3 regions of the Deinococcus hopiensis KR-140 genome follow, and region 3 is predicted to be linked to each of the others. Evidence: riboswitches for the same ligand, from Rfam matches in the RefSeq annotation. Region 3 holds a riboswitch; each other region holds the start of a gene.
The links. Region 3 has a riboswitch for cyclic di-GMP ahead of B9A95_RS30520 (hypothetical protein). Riboswitches for the same ligand answer to the same signal wherever they lie in the genome.

Region 1 (5,132 bases), on a different contig from region 3:
TTCACCGGCGCGTAGGTGTTGTACGCGAAGGTGTTGTTCTCGCTCTGGCTGGTGGGGGTGCCGCCCAGTTCAGTGAAGGTCATGTCCTCGGTGCTGAGGTTGTCGTGGACGTTGTTGCCGCTGGCCTCGTACAGTTCCACGCTCGCGCCATCTACGCCGTAGTCCTCGCTGCAGGCCCAGTTGCCGCTGAAGGTGTTGTTCGCGACCTCGTTGCCGTTGGAGTTGACGAGCACGCCCCAGGCGCCAGAGTCGTCGTCGTACACGCCGGCCGTATTCTTCTTCATGACGTTGTTGTTGGTCAGGGTGTTGCCCAGCACGCGGTTGTTGTTCGCGCCGGCCATGAGGTGCACGCCCGCCATGAAGCCGCTCGCAGAGGAATTCTGCACGGTGTTGTACTGCCCGGTCACGGCGAAGCCGACTCGCCAGGCAACCGGGGTGTTGGCGCACTTGCCGGTGCCGGCGGGCGCGGGGCGGGTGGAGGTGACGTTCAGTCCGTCGAACACCAGGTAGTTGCCACCAACGAGGACTGCCTCGGCGTCGGTGTTCAGCACGATGGTGGGAGCCGCACCCTCGCCGTAGGCCGTGTACACGATGGGGGAGGCCGCGGTGCCGCTCGACTTGGCGACCAGCGAGCCCGTAAAGGTGCAGCCGCGTTTCAGAAGCACCCGGTCACCGGCAAGGAGGCTCAGGCCGCTCACCCTGTTCAGGGTCCGCAGGGCCGTGCCCGCGCTTGTACCGCTCGCCTTGTCGTTTCCCGCGCAGTCCAGGTAAAAGGAGCGTCCGGTCGCCGTGGGGGTGGGGGCCGGCGCGGCGATCTTCCTCGCGCCCTGCGCCTGCAGCGTGCCGCCCTGGGTTTTGGCGCTGGCCTGGGGAAGGGCGGTTTGCGAGCAGCTCACGATAAAAACAACAGGCAGCAGCCAGACCAGTTTCTGCACAGGATCCCTCGTTTCGGTGGCCCGGCTGACTGCGTGAGTCCCGTGGCTTTGCGCCCCCTGCTCGCACAGGGTTTGCCTTTTCGTCGAGCTGCGCAGAGCGTCTCTCTGCCGCCAACGTAAATAATGTTAGAACCGGAGTTCTGACACAAAGCTTACTTCAATGTCTCCTCAAAATTCCACGTCCCCGGTACCCACCCATTGGGGGTACCGCACAGGTGCATCTCCGTGACGCTCAGGGCTGGTGCTTGGGAGACAACGCCGCTGTGGAAAACCAGAAGGCCCGGAATGACTGGATCACGTCGATAAATTCGCTCACGGTCACGGGCTTGGGGATATAGGCGTTGGCATGCAGGTTGTAGCTGCGCCAGATATCGTTTTCGGCGCGTGAGGTGGTCAGCACGATCACCGGCACGTTGCGGAGCTCTGCGTCCGCCTTGAGCACGTCAAGCACCTCGAGCCCGCCCATGCGCGGCATGTTCAGGTCGAGCAAGATCACGTCGGGTGTGGGCACGCCGGCGTACGGGCCCTGGCGCCGCAGGAAATTCAGTGCGTCCACTCCATCGCGCGCCACGTGGAGCCGGTGGGGGAATTCGGCCTCGCTGAAGGCCTCCTCGGTCAGCAGGATATCGGCGGGATTGTCCTCCACCAGCAAAATCTCGATGGTCTTTGTGGGCTTCATGTGTGGGGCGAACTCCTGAGCGCGGGAGGGGATGAGCGGCAGAACCCAGCGGCGTAGAACGGACCTTACCCTACTCTGATCCGGCGTTCTTTCCGTTCTCTTCCCCATGAAAGGCTTCTAAAGGCACCACGCGCGCCCATCGGCTGCGCTGCTGGCCCCATCTAAAGAAAATGAACGATGTGCTGGGCCTTTCCTCAGGCTTTATCCCCGAAAGCCTTCAGGTTTCATCAGGACCGAAGCGCAGGCCAAAAGGTAAACTGAGCACCGTTCCTGGCGCGGCGATGAGCCGGCACCAAAAGAGGACCGCAGGGCAACGGTACGGCCCCTCTTCTTGCGAAGACAGGCCGTCAACACTTGTTCAGCTCCGGTGGCCCGCGCAAAGCCGCGCCGCCGGCGTTTGATGTACGGAGGAAAAGACCTTGAACCCCACCCATTTGCAGCCTGATTCGGTCCGCGCCTCAGATACCCCCGCCCTGCTCGTTGTCGCGCATCTCCGCTGGGACTTCGTGTTTCAGCGCCCGCAGCACCTGATGACGCGAGCGGCCCGTTCGCGGCGCGTGTATTACATCGAGGAGCCGCGCTTCACGTCCGAGGCCGACCACCTCGTGATGCGGACAGATCCTTCTGGCGTCGTGGTCGTCACGCCGCACATCGAGGAGGGTCACAGCGCGGACGCCTCGCAGGCGCGCACCGCCCGGCTGCTGGAGGGGATGGTCAAGGCTGAGGGCCTGCCCGAGTATGACCTGTGGGTCTACACGCCCTTCGAGCTGCCCATCACGGCGGGCCTGAGTCCCCGCGTGACCGTGTACGACTGCATGGACGAACTCGCGCAGTTCCGCGGCGCGCCGCCCGAACTCCGGACGCGGGAAGATCAGCTTTTCGAACAGGCGGACCTGGTGTTTACCGGCGGCCACCGCCTGTACGAGGCCAAGCGCGAGCGCCACGCTGGGGCCTACCCCTTTCCCTCCAGCGTGGAAGTGGAGCACTTCGCGCAGGCCCGCAAAGGGCTGGCGGACCCCAAGGACCAGGCCGCCTTGCCGCGCCCACGGCTGGGCTTTTACGGGGTGATTGACGAGCGGTTCGACATTGAGCTGATCGGTGAGCTGGCCCGCCGCCGCCCCGAGTGGCAGTTCGTGCTGCTGGGCCCGGTCGTCAAGATCGACCCGGCGGAGCTGCCCCGCGGCGAGAACCTGCACTACCTGGGGATGAAGTCGTACGCCGAGCTGCCGAGCTACCTCGCCCACTGGGACGTGGCGCTGCTGCCCTTCGCGCTCAACGAGGCCACCGAGTTCATCAGCCCCACGAAGACGCCCGAATACCTCGCGGCCGGGGTGCCCGTGGTGTCCACCGGCATCCGCGACGTGATCCGGCCCTACGGCGAGAAGGACCTGGCGCGCATCGCCGACGGCGTGGACGCCTTCGAGGTTGCCTGCGCCGAAGCGCTGGCCGAGCGCGGTACCCCGGCGGGCGACGCCCGCCGTGACCGGGCCGACGCCCACCTCTCGACCCTCTCGTGGGACCGCACCTGGGCCGACATGAGCGCGTTGATCGAGCGTGCAGCGGCGGAGCGGCGCGTTTTTCCCCTCGCCGGAGTGGCGGATGACTGAGCGTTTCGATGGACCAGCGCTCCCCGGCACCTCTTCGGCAGACCCTATGATGGAGCTGATGACCGAATCCGTTTCTCCCCAGGGCTTCGACTACCTGATCGTCGGCGCGGGCTTCGCGGGCAGCGTGCTTGCCGAGCGGCTCGCCAACGACGGCAAACGCGTGCTGATCGTGGACCGCCGACCGCACATCGGTGGCAACGCCTACGACCGCTACGACGACGCGGGGGTCCTGATCCACCCTTACGGCCCGCACATCTTCCATACCAACTCGCGCGAAGTGTTCGACTACCTGTCGCGCTTTACCCAGTGGCGGCCGTACCAGCACCGGGTACTGTCGAGCGTGGACGGACAGCTCGTGCCCATTCCGATCAACCTCGACACCGTGAACAAGCTCTACGGCCTGAACCTGACGGCCTTCGAGCTCGAGGAGTTCTTCGCCTCGGTGGCCGAGCCTGTCGAGCATGTCCGGACCTCGGAAGACGTGGTCGTAAGCAAGGTAGGGCGCGACCTGTACAACAAATTCTTCCGGGGCTACACCCGCAAGCAGTGGGACCTCGATCCCAGCGAGCTCGACGCTTCGGTAACGGCACGGGTTCCCACCCGCACCAACCGCGACGACCGCTACTTCGCCGATACGTACCAGGCGATGCCGCTGCACGGCTACACCCGGATGTTCGAGAACATGCTCTCGCACCCCAACATCAAGGTGATGCTGAACACCGACTACCGCGAAATCGCGGCGTTTATTCCCCACGGCCACATGATCTACACCGGGCCGGTGGACGCCTTCTTCGACCACTGCTACGGCAAGCTGCCGTACCGCAGCCTGGAATTCAAGCACGAGACGCACCCGGTGGAGCAGTTCCAGTCGGTGGGCACGGTCAATTACCCCAATGACTACGCCCACACCCGCGTCAGTGAGTTCAAGCACATCACCGGGCAAAAGCACGACCAGACCAGCGTGGTGTACGAATTCTCGCGCGCCGAGGGCGACCCGTACTACCCGGTACCGCGTCCGGAAAACCAGGAGCTGTACAAGAAATACGCCGCCCTGGCTGACGCCCGGGAGGACGTGACCTTCGTGGGCCGCCTCGCCACCTACCGCTACTACAACATGGACCAGGTGGTGGCCCAGGCGCTCGCCACACACCGGAAGTTGAGCGGGCAGAAGACCGGGGCGCAGGCCGTTACGACGGGCTGATCTTTTAGGGGAGAACAACAAAACCCAGGCGGGCGGTGAGCAGACAGATGCTCACCGCCCGCCTGGGTTTATTCCCGCTATCCCTTGACGCTGCCCGTCAGGGACGCTCCCTCGATAAAGTACTTCTGGAACACGAAAAAGATCACCACGACGGGCAGCAGCACCATTACGGAGGCCGCCATCAGCAGTTGCCACTGCACGCTGTTGGCGTCCTGGAAGAACTTTAGGCCCACCTGCAGGGTGTAGAGCTTCTCGTCGTTGAGGTACAGCAGCGGATTGACGTAGTCGTTCCAGGTGCCGTCGAAGGTAAAGATGGCGACGGTGGCGAGCGCCGGCGTCGCGAGCGGCAGCACCACCCGCGCCCAGATCCACAGCTCACTGGCCCCGTCCACCCGCGCGGCTTCCAGCAGTTCGTTGGGAATCCCCATGAAGTACTGCCGCAGCATGAAGGTAAAAAAGGCCCCAGCGCAGAAAGACGGCACCACCAGCGGCAGGTAGCTGCCCACCCACCCCAGCTTGGAGAACAGGACGTACTGCGGCACCAGCGTGACCAGTCCCGGAATCATCATGGTGGAGAGCATCACCGTGAACAGCAGGTTGCGGCCGGGAAAGCGCAGCTTGGAAAAGCCGTAGGCGGCCAGCGAGCACGACAAGACCGTGCCAAAGGTGACCGACGAGGCGTACAGCAAGCTGTTGACCGCGTAGCGCGA
Region 2 (5,132 bases), on a different contig from region 3:
GGCAACCCCGTCAGGGCGTCGTACAGGGCCAGGCGTTCGAGCTCCTCCAGGCGGGCCGCCTGTTCGCGGGCCAGCTTCTCCTTGGCCTCACGCTCGGCCTCATAGCGGGCCTGCTCGCGCTCCAACCGGGCGCGGGCCTGCTGGAGTTCGCCCCGCGCCAGCAGCTCACGGGTGCGGCGCTCGGCCTCGGACTGCAGCACCCGGACCTCGGCCGCGTGGGCCTGCCGCATCTCCGTCAACGCGCCGGGCAGGTCCCCCATGCCCTCGGCAGCCCGTGCCCGCAGCGCGAGCACCTGCGCTGCGACGCGGGCACGCTCGCCGCCCTGGGCCTCCTCTCCGGCAGCGTTCAGCAGCGCGAGCGCCTCGCCGTGCCGCTCCAGGTCCAGCAGCACATCCGCCACGCCCAGCCGAGCAGAAAGGAGCTCGTCGAGGTCGCCTTCCTCCCCGGCCAGGCGCAGCGCTTCCCGAAAGGCGCTCAGGGCCTCGGGAAGCCGCCCCTCGTCCTGACGCAGGCGGCCCAGCCCGCGCAGGGCGCTCGCCGCGAGGGTGCCCGAACCTTCCGACAGGGTCAGGGCCCGCTGGAGCAGCGCCTCCACCTCCGCCAGATGGCCCTGACGGCGCAACAGGTCCGCCCGGTTGACCGCGACGATGCCCTCACCCACCGGGTGCCCAGCCTCCCGCGCCAGCGCCAGCGCGCGGGCGGAGTGGGTCAGGGCGTCGTCCGGCATTTGCAGGGCTTCGTACACCCGTGAGAGGTTGGCGGCCACGCTGGCGGCCCGGGCGGGGGCCGCGTCCGCACACAGGGTGTCGGCGCGCAACAGGTGTTCGAGCGCCCGGTTGAAGTGGCCCAGATCGAGGTACACCGCGCCGAGGTTGCCCAGCGCCACCGCCGCGCCTCCCGGGTCCCCCTGCCGCTCGCGCAGGGTCAGCGCCTCCTCCAGGTGCACGATTGCGCCCTGACTGTCGCCGTGGGCGTGCTCCAGCCCTGCCAATCCATTGAGGGCGTCGGCCAGCAGGTCAACTTCGCCCGCCCGCCGCGCCGCCGCCGCCGCCTGCTCAAACAGCAGCGCGGCCCGAACCAGGTCGCTGCCACGCATGTCCCGCGCCTGACGCAGCAGGGTCTGGGCCCCGCTCTGGCCCGCTGCGCCTCTGGCCTTCGCCCCGCGGCGAGGCGCAGGTGGCAGGGCAGCCGGAGCTGGCGTGTGCGCCCCAGGTCCCGTGGGACTCTGCGGCGCCACCGCCCCTCCCTCCTCCTTCTCTTTGGGCACAGTCGGCCCAGCTTACCGGAGGAGTTCTGCCACGTCCAGCAGCTGCCCTGAGGCCAGATGGGCGGCGAGCGCGCGGGCGTCACGGCCTTCCGCGAGGGCCAGGGCCAGCGCACCGCTGACGATGGGCGCCGAGAAGGACGAGCCCGTGGCCGTCACCACACGGCCGCCTGGATAGGCGCTCTCCAACTGGACGCCGGGGGCCAGGACCTCGCCACCGCGCGTGCTCCAGGCGGGCAAGTCTCCCGCCGCATCCACCGCCGTGACCGACACGCCCAGCTGCCCCAGGGGGCTGTCCCCGTCCAGCGAACGGGCGGGGGCCTGCGGCACGTCTCCCCCTTCGTTGCCACTCGCCGCGACGATGAGCACACCCCGGCCCACCGCGTACTGGAGCGCTGCGCGCACACCCTCGCTGGACGACGAGGACGCCACGCTGAGGTTGATCACCCCCGCGCCTGCGTCCACGGCAAACCGGATGGCCCGGGCCACGTCCGCCGCCCGGCCCGAGCCGTCGGGTCCCAACACCCGGAGCGGCAGCAGCGCCGCACCGGGAGCCACCTGCCGCACCAGCCCAGCCACCGCCGTGCCGTGGCCGTAGCCTGCGCCGAGGCCGGCATCCGCCTCACTGGCGTCGTCGTCATCGTCCACCCAGTCGTAACCGGGCCGCACCGCCCCGCGCAGCATGGGGTGGGAAGCGTCGACGCCCGAATCGATCACCGCGACGGTCACGCCCTCGCCCGCATGGGGTGAGCGCGCCTCGGCCCGGTCCAACCCCGCCAACCGGAAGGACGCCGTATTTTGCGGCATGGGCCCGAAGGTCCCCTCGTTCCACCAGCGGGATCCCTCCGCCCACCACCGCGTGCCTTCGCCCCACCAGCGGGTGCCCTCCGCCCACCAGCGGGACCCCTCGTTCCACCAGCGCGTGCCGCTGACGGCGAGGCCGACAGGCGTTACAGCGCGGGTGTCGCCCAGCACCACGCGGTCCTCGTCTCCCTGGGAAGCCGTGCCCGGACTGCTTTGGAGCGCGGCCTGGGGGACCGGAGCGGTGCTGCATGCCGAGAGCGCCAAGGCCCCGAGGACCGTCAGGGCCAGCCCCTGCCAGGGCCCCCTTTTCTTCTGACCAAATGGAAATATCACGGAAGTGAGTCCTCCTGGACGCCGTGCGCCCCTACTTCAACTGGGAAAGTCAGGAAGGAGGGACACCGAGAGGGCGGCGGGTAGACCCGAGAAGGCCAGCCGCCAGACAGATAGCCGGTCGCACCACTGGCTCCGCGCGTCCCAGGTGCCCGTATACAGGACCGCGCTTCATCGCCTCTATCAGCCGAGGTCCACAGAAGGAGCCGTGCTGATGCCCATATCTTATGCCCCCAGTGGGGAGTCCTCTGTGAAATATCCGGCGGAAGCGAGAAGGTCACGTTTCACCTCAGGCCTCGTCAGAAAGTTCTGCCCTTGGCCATGCCCGTTCGCGCAGGTCGTTCAGGCACCTGGTCCTGCCCCGACACGCCGGAAGAAGGCGATGAGTTCATCCACGTGGGTGTCGAAGGCGAAGTGGTGGCGCGCGGCGCGGGCGTTGGCCGTTTGCCTCTCCAGGCGGGCGCGGTCCCGCAGCTGCTGCCCCAAGTCCCCGAAGTTGCGGTAGAACACGCCGAAGCCGTGCGCGCGCGCGAGTTCGGCCATGGCCACGCAGGAACCGGGGTTCTCGCGCATGATCCAGGGCAGCCCCGCCGCCGCATAGGTGCCCAGGCGGGCAGGCAGGTTCAGGTCGTCCCAGGAAGCGCGGCGCAGGTCTCCACCGTTGTCGCTGGCAAACTGCTGTACCCAAGCCGCGTCGTAGCGCGAGAGTTCGCGCACCCAGTCCCCGGGCTCGACGGTGGGGTGCAGGTGCAGGTACCCGCTTTCCAGCCCGGTTCGCGTCCAGTTGGGAAACCACTCGTGAAAGTGCGTGCCGTAGAAATGCACGTGGATGCCCTGCTGCCCCAGTTCCGACAGCGGCTCCAGGCCCAACGGGCGTCCCGCGCAGACGGTGTGAATCTCTCCGTCTCCCGCCGAGAGTTTGGGGGACCAGTCCCCGGTAAACCAGTCGAGCTTGGGCAGGTCCCCGTCGAGGATCAGGGTCCGCGAGAGGTCTGTCTCCCCACCCAGCGCCAGGCGGAACCACTCGCGGTTTTCGGGGCTGATGTAGATCTGGCCGTCACTCTCCCGCAAGACGCGCGTCAGGGTGGACCACAGCCCGTGCTCGTGGCAGATAAAGGGGCCTTCCTTGAAGTGGAACACCAGGGGAATTCCGGTTCGCGCGTCCAGCACCTCGCGGATCAGCGGCAGGGCCTGCCAGTTGAGCAGCGCGTAGATCACGTCGGGTTTGATCTCCTCCACGGCCGCCCGCCAACCCTCATGCGGAAGGTCCGTGACGTGGCCGAAGGAAAAGGGCCCGGTGTGGTCCCAGGTTTCGGGCTCGGGAGACCACAGGCCGTACAGCCGGTGCCCGCGTTCCTCGAAAGCGAGGAGACGTTCGGGGTTGAATCCCAGCGAGCCGACGAGGAGGATCTTGAGGCTGTCCGGTCCTGGCGTGAGCGGCTGCTCGGCAAAGCGCCCGTAACGCTCCCGCTCGTTCACGCGCATGCCGCGGCTGGGCTGAAAGTTGAGGTACTCCCCTGAAGGAATGCCGTGGTGGGCGCGGTAACGCGAGAGGCCACCCGGCACGCCCGCAATCAGGTTGTGCTGCCCTTCCGGGTGCTCGACCCACTCGCAGGTGACCCCACCCCCAAAGGCGAAACGGGCGCCTCCTTCCAGCATCGCGCGCCAGAAATCGGCCTCCAGTCGGTCCGAGACTTTCTCCGTGCGCTCGGTCCACCGGGGCACCCCTTCCCGGCGGTGCATGACCTGCACCAGGGTGAGCAGATTCAGGCACTTGACGCTCTGTCCAGACGCCAGCGGCCAGTCCAGCGCCTGCGCCTCGTTTCCGACGGCCTCCTCGCCGCGCAGCGTCGGTCCGCTGAAGCGGTAACCCCAGCGCAGCCCCCCGTAAGCGAGCGTCACCCCGGGGTCGGCCGCCAGCACGCTGCAGAGCCGCTCAAGGTGTTGTGGAAAGTACAGATCGTCGGAGGGCAGGTAGGCGAGGTACGTTCCGCGCGCCAGCGCCGAAGCGTGGTTGAGGGCCGCCCCCAGTCCGGCGTTGTGGGGAAGGCGGTGGTACGAGACGCGGGGGTCCGCAAGAAAGGGCTGCACCGCCGCTCGCGTCTCGTCCGGCGAGCCGTCGTCCACCACGATGAGTTCCCAGTCCTGCAGACGCTGGGCGAGCAGGCTTTCTACCGCGCGGGGCAGAAAGTGCGCCTGCTTGAACGTTGGCATCAGGACGGACACGAGCGGCGCGGAGGTGGGAACGGACATCGGCCGTCATGCTGCCACGAGAAGAGGCGCGCCCGTCCTGTGGCTTTCTGAAGGCTCGGGCAGGTACGCCCTATCCCTCGCCGTCCAGGTCCTCCAGAAACCTGGCCTCGCTGCTTAGGCGGCGCTGGCTTTCCTGCAGGGGGCCGTCTACCAGCCGCCGGGCCTCGGTGTCCAGGGCGCGCGACAGGGCCCGCACCGTCTGCTCGATGGCGTTCTCGACCGCCAGGATCTCGGGAGCATTCCCCGCGTCCGCGCCCCCAACCTGCCGCAGCTGCCGCCCACGCCGGGCCAGGGCCACCGCCTCCTCCCGCACGCGGGCGTGCGTCTCTTCCAGGGCCGAGAGCCGCGCGCGCCGCCGGGCGTCCTCGGGGGAGAGGAGCAGTCCCTGGGCGCGCCGCACCCGCTCCTCCTCATCCTGCACCTCACGCAGGGCCGCGAGCCGCGCGCCGAGTTCGGCCAGCACCTGCGCGGTCCGGGACG
Region 3 (5,132 bases):
CTGGCCATGGGCCAAACCGCGCGCGCGCGCGTCCAGCAAGCGGCGTTCCTCCACGCGTCTGCCCCATTCAGGGCCACCACTCGGGTCGACTGCTCGGTTTTCCAGACCTCGAGTGACACCTTCAACGCGTTCGCCGGACGCTGGCCCTGAGCGCTGCCGGTCCACGGGGTCCATCCCTCAAATTGGACCAACCGGATAAAGACGGCGGGCAGTCCTCAAAAAGGGCTTTTTGCTGGCACGGGCCTCTGCCCCCTTGATGCGGGCGCCCACCTCCACGGTCCCCAACGGGGGCATCCCCCTGCCAGAGGACTGTCAGACCCGAGGTGGTATACCTGGGATGTGGCCCCAGGGAGCGTTGTTCCCACGTTCCCTGGCGTGCTGCGCGAACGCCAACCCACCCCATCCCGGCGGCCGTCCAGCCTTTCTTTCATGCCGGCACCTCGCTGGAACACCGGTGCATTACCCTGAGTCCGTGCTCAAAGACGATATGGCCATTCACGCCGGCATCCCTGAGAAAGCCGTCAAAGCTGCCCTCCAGAAACTCCAGGAAGACCAGGCGTACGGGGGCACCACCTGGGATCTCGGCAAAACCCGAGCGGGCCGCCCAATCAAGGTCTACTTCGAGGCGGACACCATGCCTCAGATCCACGCTGCCAAGAAGCGCCTGGAGCAACTCCTTGACGAAGCGGGCTTTGACCTCTACCCCTGAGCCGAACCGAGACGAGCTTCCTGCGCCCTCAACGGGCGCTTTGCCGTCTGGGGCCTGGAGGGGGGGGCGATCCTGACCTCACAGCGGAGCCGTGTACGGCCTCTATGACGCTTCGACCTGGCCCTGCAGGACCTCGGCGCGGCGCTGGCGCTGATTTGCAGCGGTGGCTCCCGCCATCTGGAGGGCTTTGTCCTCGGTCCCCACGTCTGGGTGACGCGCGGGTTGGGGCAGCCGGAGGAGGCCCGCGTAGACCTGGAGGCCGCCCTGACCACCGGCTGCGAGACCGGCGACCACCGCCTCGTGGACCACTGCCTGCACCACCGCGTCGGTGACCAACCGGGTGCCTACGGTCAGGCGCACCTGGCCCTGCGTGACCCGGCGGCCACCGGGCTGTTTGGCGAAGCCGGGGCTGTGCGGGAGGAACGGCCCTTTCCCATCTGGCTTGCCCGCATCTGCGCGCGCTGCGGGCCGGCGGCCTGAAGGCGGAGGCGGCGCCGCCGCTGGAACGGACACTGGCTGAAATGCACGCCGAGCCCCTCCCTTCTGGTCTGCGTGGGCACCACACCTGCAGGGCGCCGGCGGTGCAACACGGGGTGTGGATTGGGCGCAGGACCGGCAAAATCTGAAGAGACGTCTCCTGATCCACAAGGAGGCGGGGCCCGTTCGCGAACGGGCCCCGCCTCCTGCTGCGGCGCTTCAGCGCGCGCTGGCGAGAACGACTGGGGCAAGCTGGCTGGTGAAGTTGAGCGCAGACGCGTTGACGAACAGGGGGTCTGCGACGCGGTCGCTGGGGTGCAGGCTGCCGTTGTCAATGCTGACGTAGGGGCGGCCGGTGGTCTTCCAGAAGACGTTGTTGTACTCCGTGAAGGGCGCGTCGGCCCACATGGGGGTCATGTTCGCCGCGGGAACGATGCCGCCCGCCACGTCGCGCTGCCACAGGATGTTGTCGTAGGCCTTCAGGATGCTGGGCGCGCAGCCGTCCGAGCAGATGATGCCCGTGTCCACCATGTACCCCACATTGTGGTGGAACACCGTGCCGGGGTTGCCGCCCCAGTGGCTCTTCGTGCCGCGCAACACGATCATCGAGCCGCCCACTTTCACAGGGGCGTACTGGTTGTACGCAAAGGTGTTGTTCTCGCTCTGCGTTGTGGGCGTGCCGCCCAGCTCCGTAAAGGCAATGTCTTCAGTGCTGACGTTGTGGTGGACGTTGTTGTTGCTCGCCTCATACAGTTCGACGCTCGCGCCGTCTACGCCGTAGTCCTCGCTGCAGGCCCAGTTGCCGCTGAAGGTGTTGTTCGCGACCTCGTTGCCGTTGGAGTTGACGAGCACGCCCCAGGCGCCAGAGTCGTCGTCGTACACGCCGGCCGTATTCTTCTTCATGACGTTGTTGTTGGTCAGGGTATTGCCCAGCACGCGGTTGTTGTTCGCGCCAGTCATGAGGTGCACGCCCGCCATGAAGCCGCTCGCAGAGGAATTCTGCACGGTGTTGTACTGCCCGGTCACGGCGAAGCCGACTCGCCAGGCAACCGGGGTGTTGGCGCACTTGCCGGTGCCGGCGGGCGCGGGGCGGGTGGAGGTGACGTTCAGTCCGTCGAACACCAGGTAGTTGCCACCAACGAGGACTGCTTCGCTGTCGATGTTCAACACAATGGTGGGGGCGGCACCGGTACCGTAGGCCGTGTACACGATGGGCGATGTGGCGGTACCGCTCGACTTCGCGACGAGCGAGCCCGTAAAGGTGCAGCCGCGTTTCAGCAGGACTTTGTCGCCGGCAAGGAGGCTGAGTCCGCTGACCTTGTTCAGGGTCCGGAAGGCGGTGCTGGCGGTGGTGCCGTTGGCGCGGTCGTTGCCATTGCAGTCGAGGTAAAAGGAGCGCCCGGCCGTAGTGGGGAGGGGGGTGGGGCTGGTTTTCACACCCTGAGCCTGCACGTTGGTATCGCTGACGGCGGCTTCGCTTTGGGGAAGGGTGGTGTTCGAGCATCCAACGATAAACACGGCAGGCAGCAGCCAGAGTAATTTTTGCACAGGATCCCTCGTTTCGGTGGCCCGGCTGACTGCGTGAGTCCCGTGGCTTTGCGCCCCCTGCTCGCGCAGGGTTTGCCTTTTCGTCGAGCTGCGCAGAGTGTCTCTCTGCCGCCGAACAACTGAATATTAGGAGGATGGATATGACATAAAACTTACTTAATTGCCATAAAAAAACGCGCCCCCATGACCTCCCCCTGTTGGGGGAGGTGAGGGGCACCTGCGGCGTGGCCGCCAAAGGTTGCAACCTGAGGAAAGGAAAGGACGTTTCTGGGCTGTGGCGCGGAAGAAATTGCATGGATGCAGAGGAAACGTCCTAGGCCCCCTTACCCCCTCTTGTTGATCCGGGACATCCATGGTCAGGGGCATCCTCAGGGTTCACAGGACGGCGCATTGGTGAGGCCCCCAGGCATTTTTGGCCCATACGGTGGACCCCTGTTCGGGGGACGTGGGGTGGCCGTAAATATCACGGTGCTGGTCGGAATCACGCCTACACAGTTCTCCGTCCCCACGGCTTGGGCCTCCTCGCGATATGCCGAAGGCCAAGACGCCTGCAGCTGCGCAAAAAGCCAGGATAAGAACCGCCTGTGCGGTTACAGAAAAAGTGGATTGGTGGGCCTACTTTTGGCACACCAGAGGGGGCAGCACGGCGTTGCTCCAGTTGCTGTGCATGGAAGACCGGCCCAGGTCCACAGCACTCGCACAGGGCGCGACGGACCTCGGTTCCTGGAGCATTTGTCCGAATGGTGGGGCGGGTGGAAGGGCACCCCTCACGGCGCCATTCTCCCCCATGCGCGTTCAGGTTCGCTCGCCGGGCCCGGTCAAGAAGAAGTCCGCACTTTGACACCTGCTCCAGAGGCATTTGGCTCAAAAGCCAAACGGTGGTTTCGGCGTCCTGCGAACAGGACCGGGTGATTACAGGGCCATGGCGCTCGGCAGCATGGCCTCGCCCCGAAACACCGGCACGCAGTCACCACCAACGCTGGCGCAGATGCCCTCTGGTGTCTGCCAGGCGGTGGTCCGTAACAGGCTGGGGCGACCCATCTCAACTCCCTGGATGATCTCCCAAGCGCCGCTCTTGGCACCCGAGAGGTGCAGCAAGAAGCCGGCCAGTGGCGTCGCTGCGCTGCCGGTCGCTGCATCCTCCCAGGTGCCAGAAAGGGGTGAGAACATCCGGGCGCGTAACCCCACTCCTTCCCGGCGGTAGAGGTAGAGCGAGAGCTTGCCACCGAGCGAGGGTATCGCCGCCACTGCTCGGCGGAAGGCGGCCAGGTCGGGTGAGGCGGCGGCCATCGCTGCCTCCGTCACCTCCAGCAGCAGGCGCGGGTTGCCACCATCCGCAGCGGTGGTCGGCGGATGACTTGCAGTGATGATCCCGTCCGCCGCGATCCCAGCGCAGGCAGCCGCGAGGTCAAGCGGCAGCACGTCTCCGATGGCCAGAGGCTGCGGCGCGGTGATGGTCGCGCCGGTGACTGCCCCGCCCACGCCGTGGTGGAGCCGCACCTCGACCAGTCCGGCGATTTCCTCAAAGCGGAGCAGGCCGCCCTGCGCCCGGTCAGCCAGCACAAAGCCCGTACCGACATTGGGATGCCCAGCGAAGGGCATCTCAGCAGTACGGTTGAAGATACGGACGTGGGCGGTATTCGCCGGACTTTTGGGTGGCAAGACGAAGGTGGTTTCAGACAGGTTGAGCTCAGCTGCCAGCGCCTGCATCTCGGTATCCGAGATGCCCTGCGCGTCAGGGAAGACCGCGAGCGGGTTACCACCGAATTGCCGGTCTGTAAAAACATCCACTGTGACGAAGTCGTAGCGGCGCATCAAAGGGCAGCCAGTTCCACTGGGTTTATGGGGGTGGCAGAAAGGCCGGTGGGGGGCAAGAACATTGATGAAAGCATAGGGCCACCGGGCACGCTGGGGGCCGCATTCCCTGCCACGAAATCACCAGAGTTGGTCGAAACCCCTTACGGGACGGATTTGCGCTGACGCGCTTCGCGCAAGACGAGCACGGCTTTAAGCAGGACGCCCCAAACGGTGCGAATGATGTTGAAGCCGTTGTGGGCTGCTCCACCGCCGAGATTGAGCACGTTGCCAAACAAGAGTGGCGCGAGCAGGCCACCGACAATGCGAGTCAGGAGGTACTGCTCCAGGAAATCCTTCCAAAATCACCGGCCCACTTGCGAGGGTTGGGCACACTGGAGGGACAGTATGGGCAAGCAACGGAAAACCTGGACAACCGACACGAAAGAGCAGATTGTTCTGGCCGTCCTCGGTGGGCAACTCAGCGTTGCTGAAGCGGCACAGCAGCACGGCGTCGACGAGAGCCTGATTCACGCCTGGAAAGCACAGTTCCTCGAGGCGGGCCGTGCCCGCCTCGCTGGAGATCGCCAGGAGGACCGGCACA

Region 1: another riboswitch for cyclic di-GMP. It lies ahead of B9A95_RS04050 (right-handed parallel beta-helix repeat-containing protein); the one in region 3 lies ahead of B9A95_RS30520 (hypothetical protein).
Region 2: another riboswitch for cyclic di-GMP. It lies ahead of B9A95_RS04195 (S8 family peptidase); the one in region 3 lies ahead of B9A95_RS30520 (hypothetical protein).

Annotation. Positions count from the first base shown of each region.
Region 1 covers NZ_FWWU01000004.1:172,873-178,004, reverse strand. The annotation lists gene B9A95_RS04050 (right-handed parallel beta-helix repeat-containing protein) at 1-935, opposite strand, end outside; cyclic di-GMP riboswitch class I at 948-1,022, opposite strand; gene B9A95_RS04045 (response regulator) at 1,168-1,614, opposite strand; gene B9A95_RS04040 (glycosyltransferase family 1 protein) at 2,034-3,221, shown strand; gene glf (UDP-galactopyranose mutase) at 3,280-4,422, shown strand; gene B9A95_RS04030 (carbohydrate ABC transporter permease) at 4,500-5,132, opposite strand, start outside.
Region 2 covers NZ_FWWU01000004.1:216,407-221,538, forward strand. The annotation lists gene B9A95_RS04190 (EAL domain-containing protein) at 1-1,268, opposite strand, end outside; gene B9A95_RS04195 (S8 family peptidase) at 1,281-2,402, opposite strand; cyclic di-GMP riboswitch class II at 2,506-2,590, opposite strand; gene B9A95_RS04200 (glycosyltransferase family 2 protein) at 2,742-4,652, opposite strand; gene B9A95_RS33195 (hypothetical protein) at 4,723-5,132, opposite strand, start outside.
Region 3 covers NZ_FWWU01000011.1:122,681-127,812, forward strand. The annotation lists gene B9A95_RS30510 (hypothetical protein) at 473-709, shown strand; gene B9A95_RS30515 (hypothetical protein) at 920-1,189, shown strand; gene B9A95_RS30520 (hypothetical protein) at 1,406-2,734, opposite strand; cyclic di-GMP riboswitch class I at 2,747-2,821, opposite strand; gene B9A95_RS30525 (PhzF family phenazine biosynthesis protein) at 3,647-4,549, opposite strand; gene B9A95_RS36495 (hypothetical protein) at 4,693-4,827, opposite strand; gene B9A95_RS30530 (transposase) at 4,937-5,132, shown strand, end outside.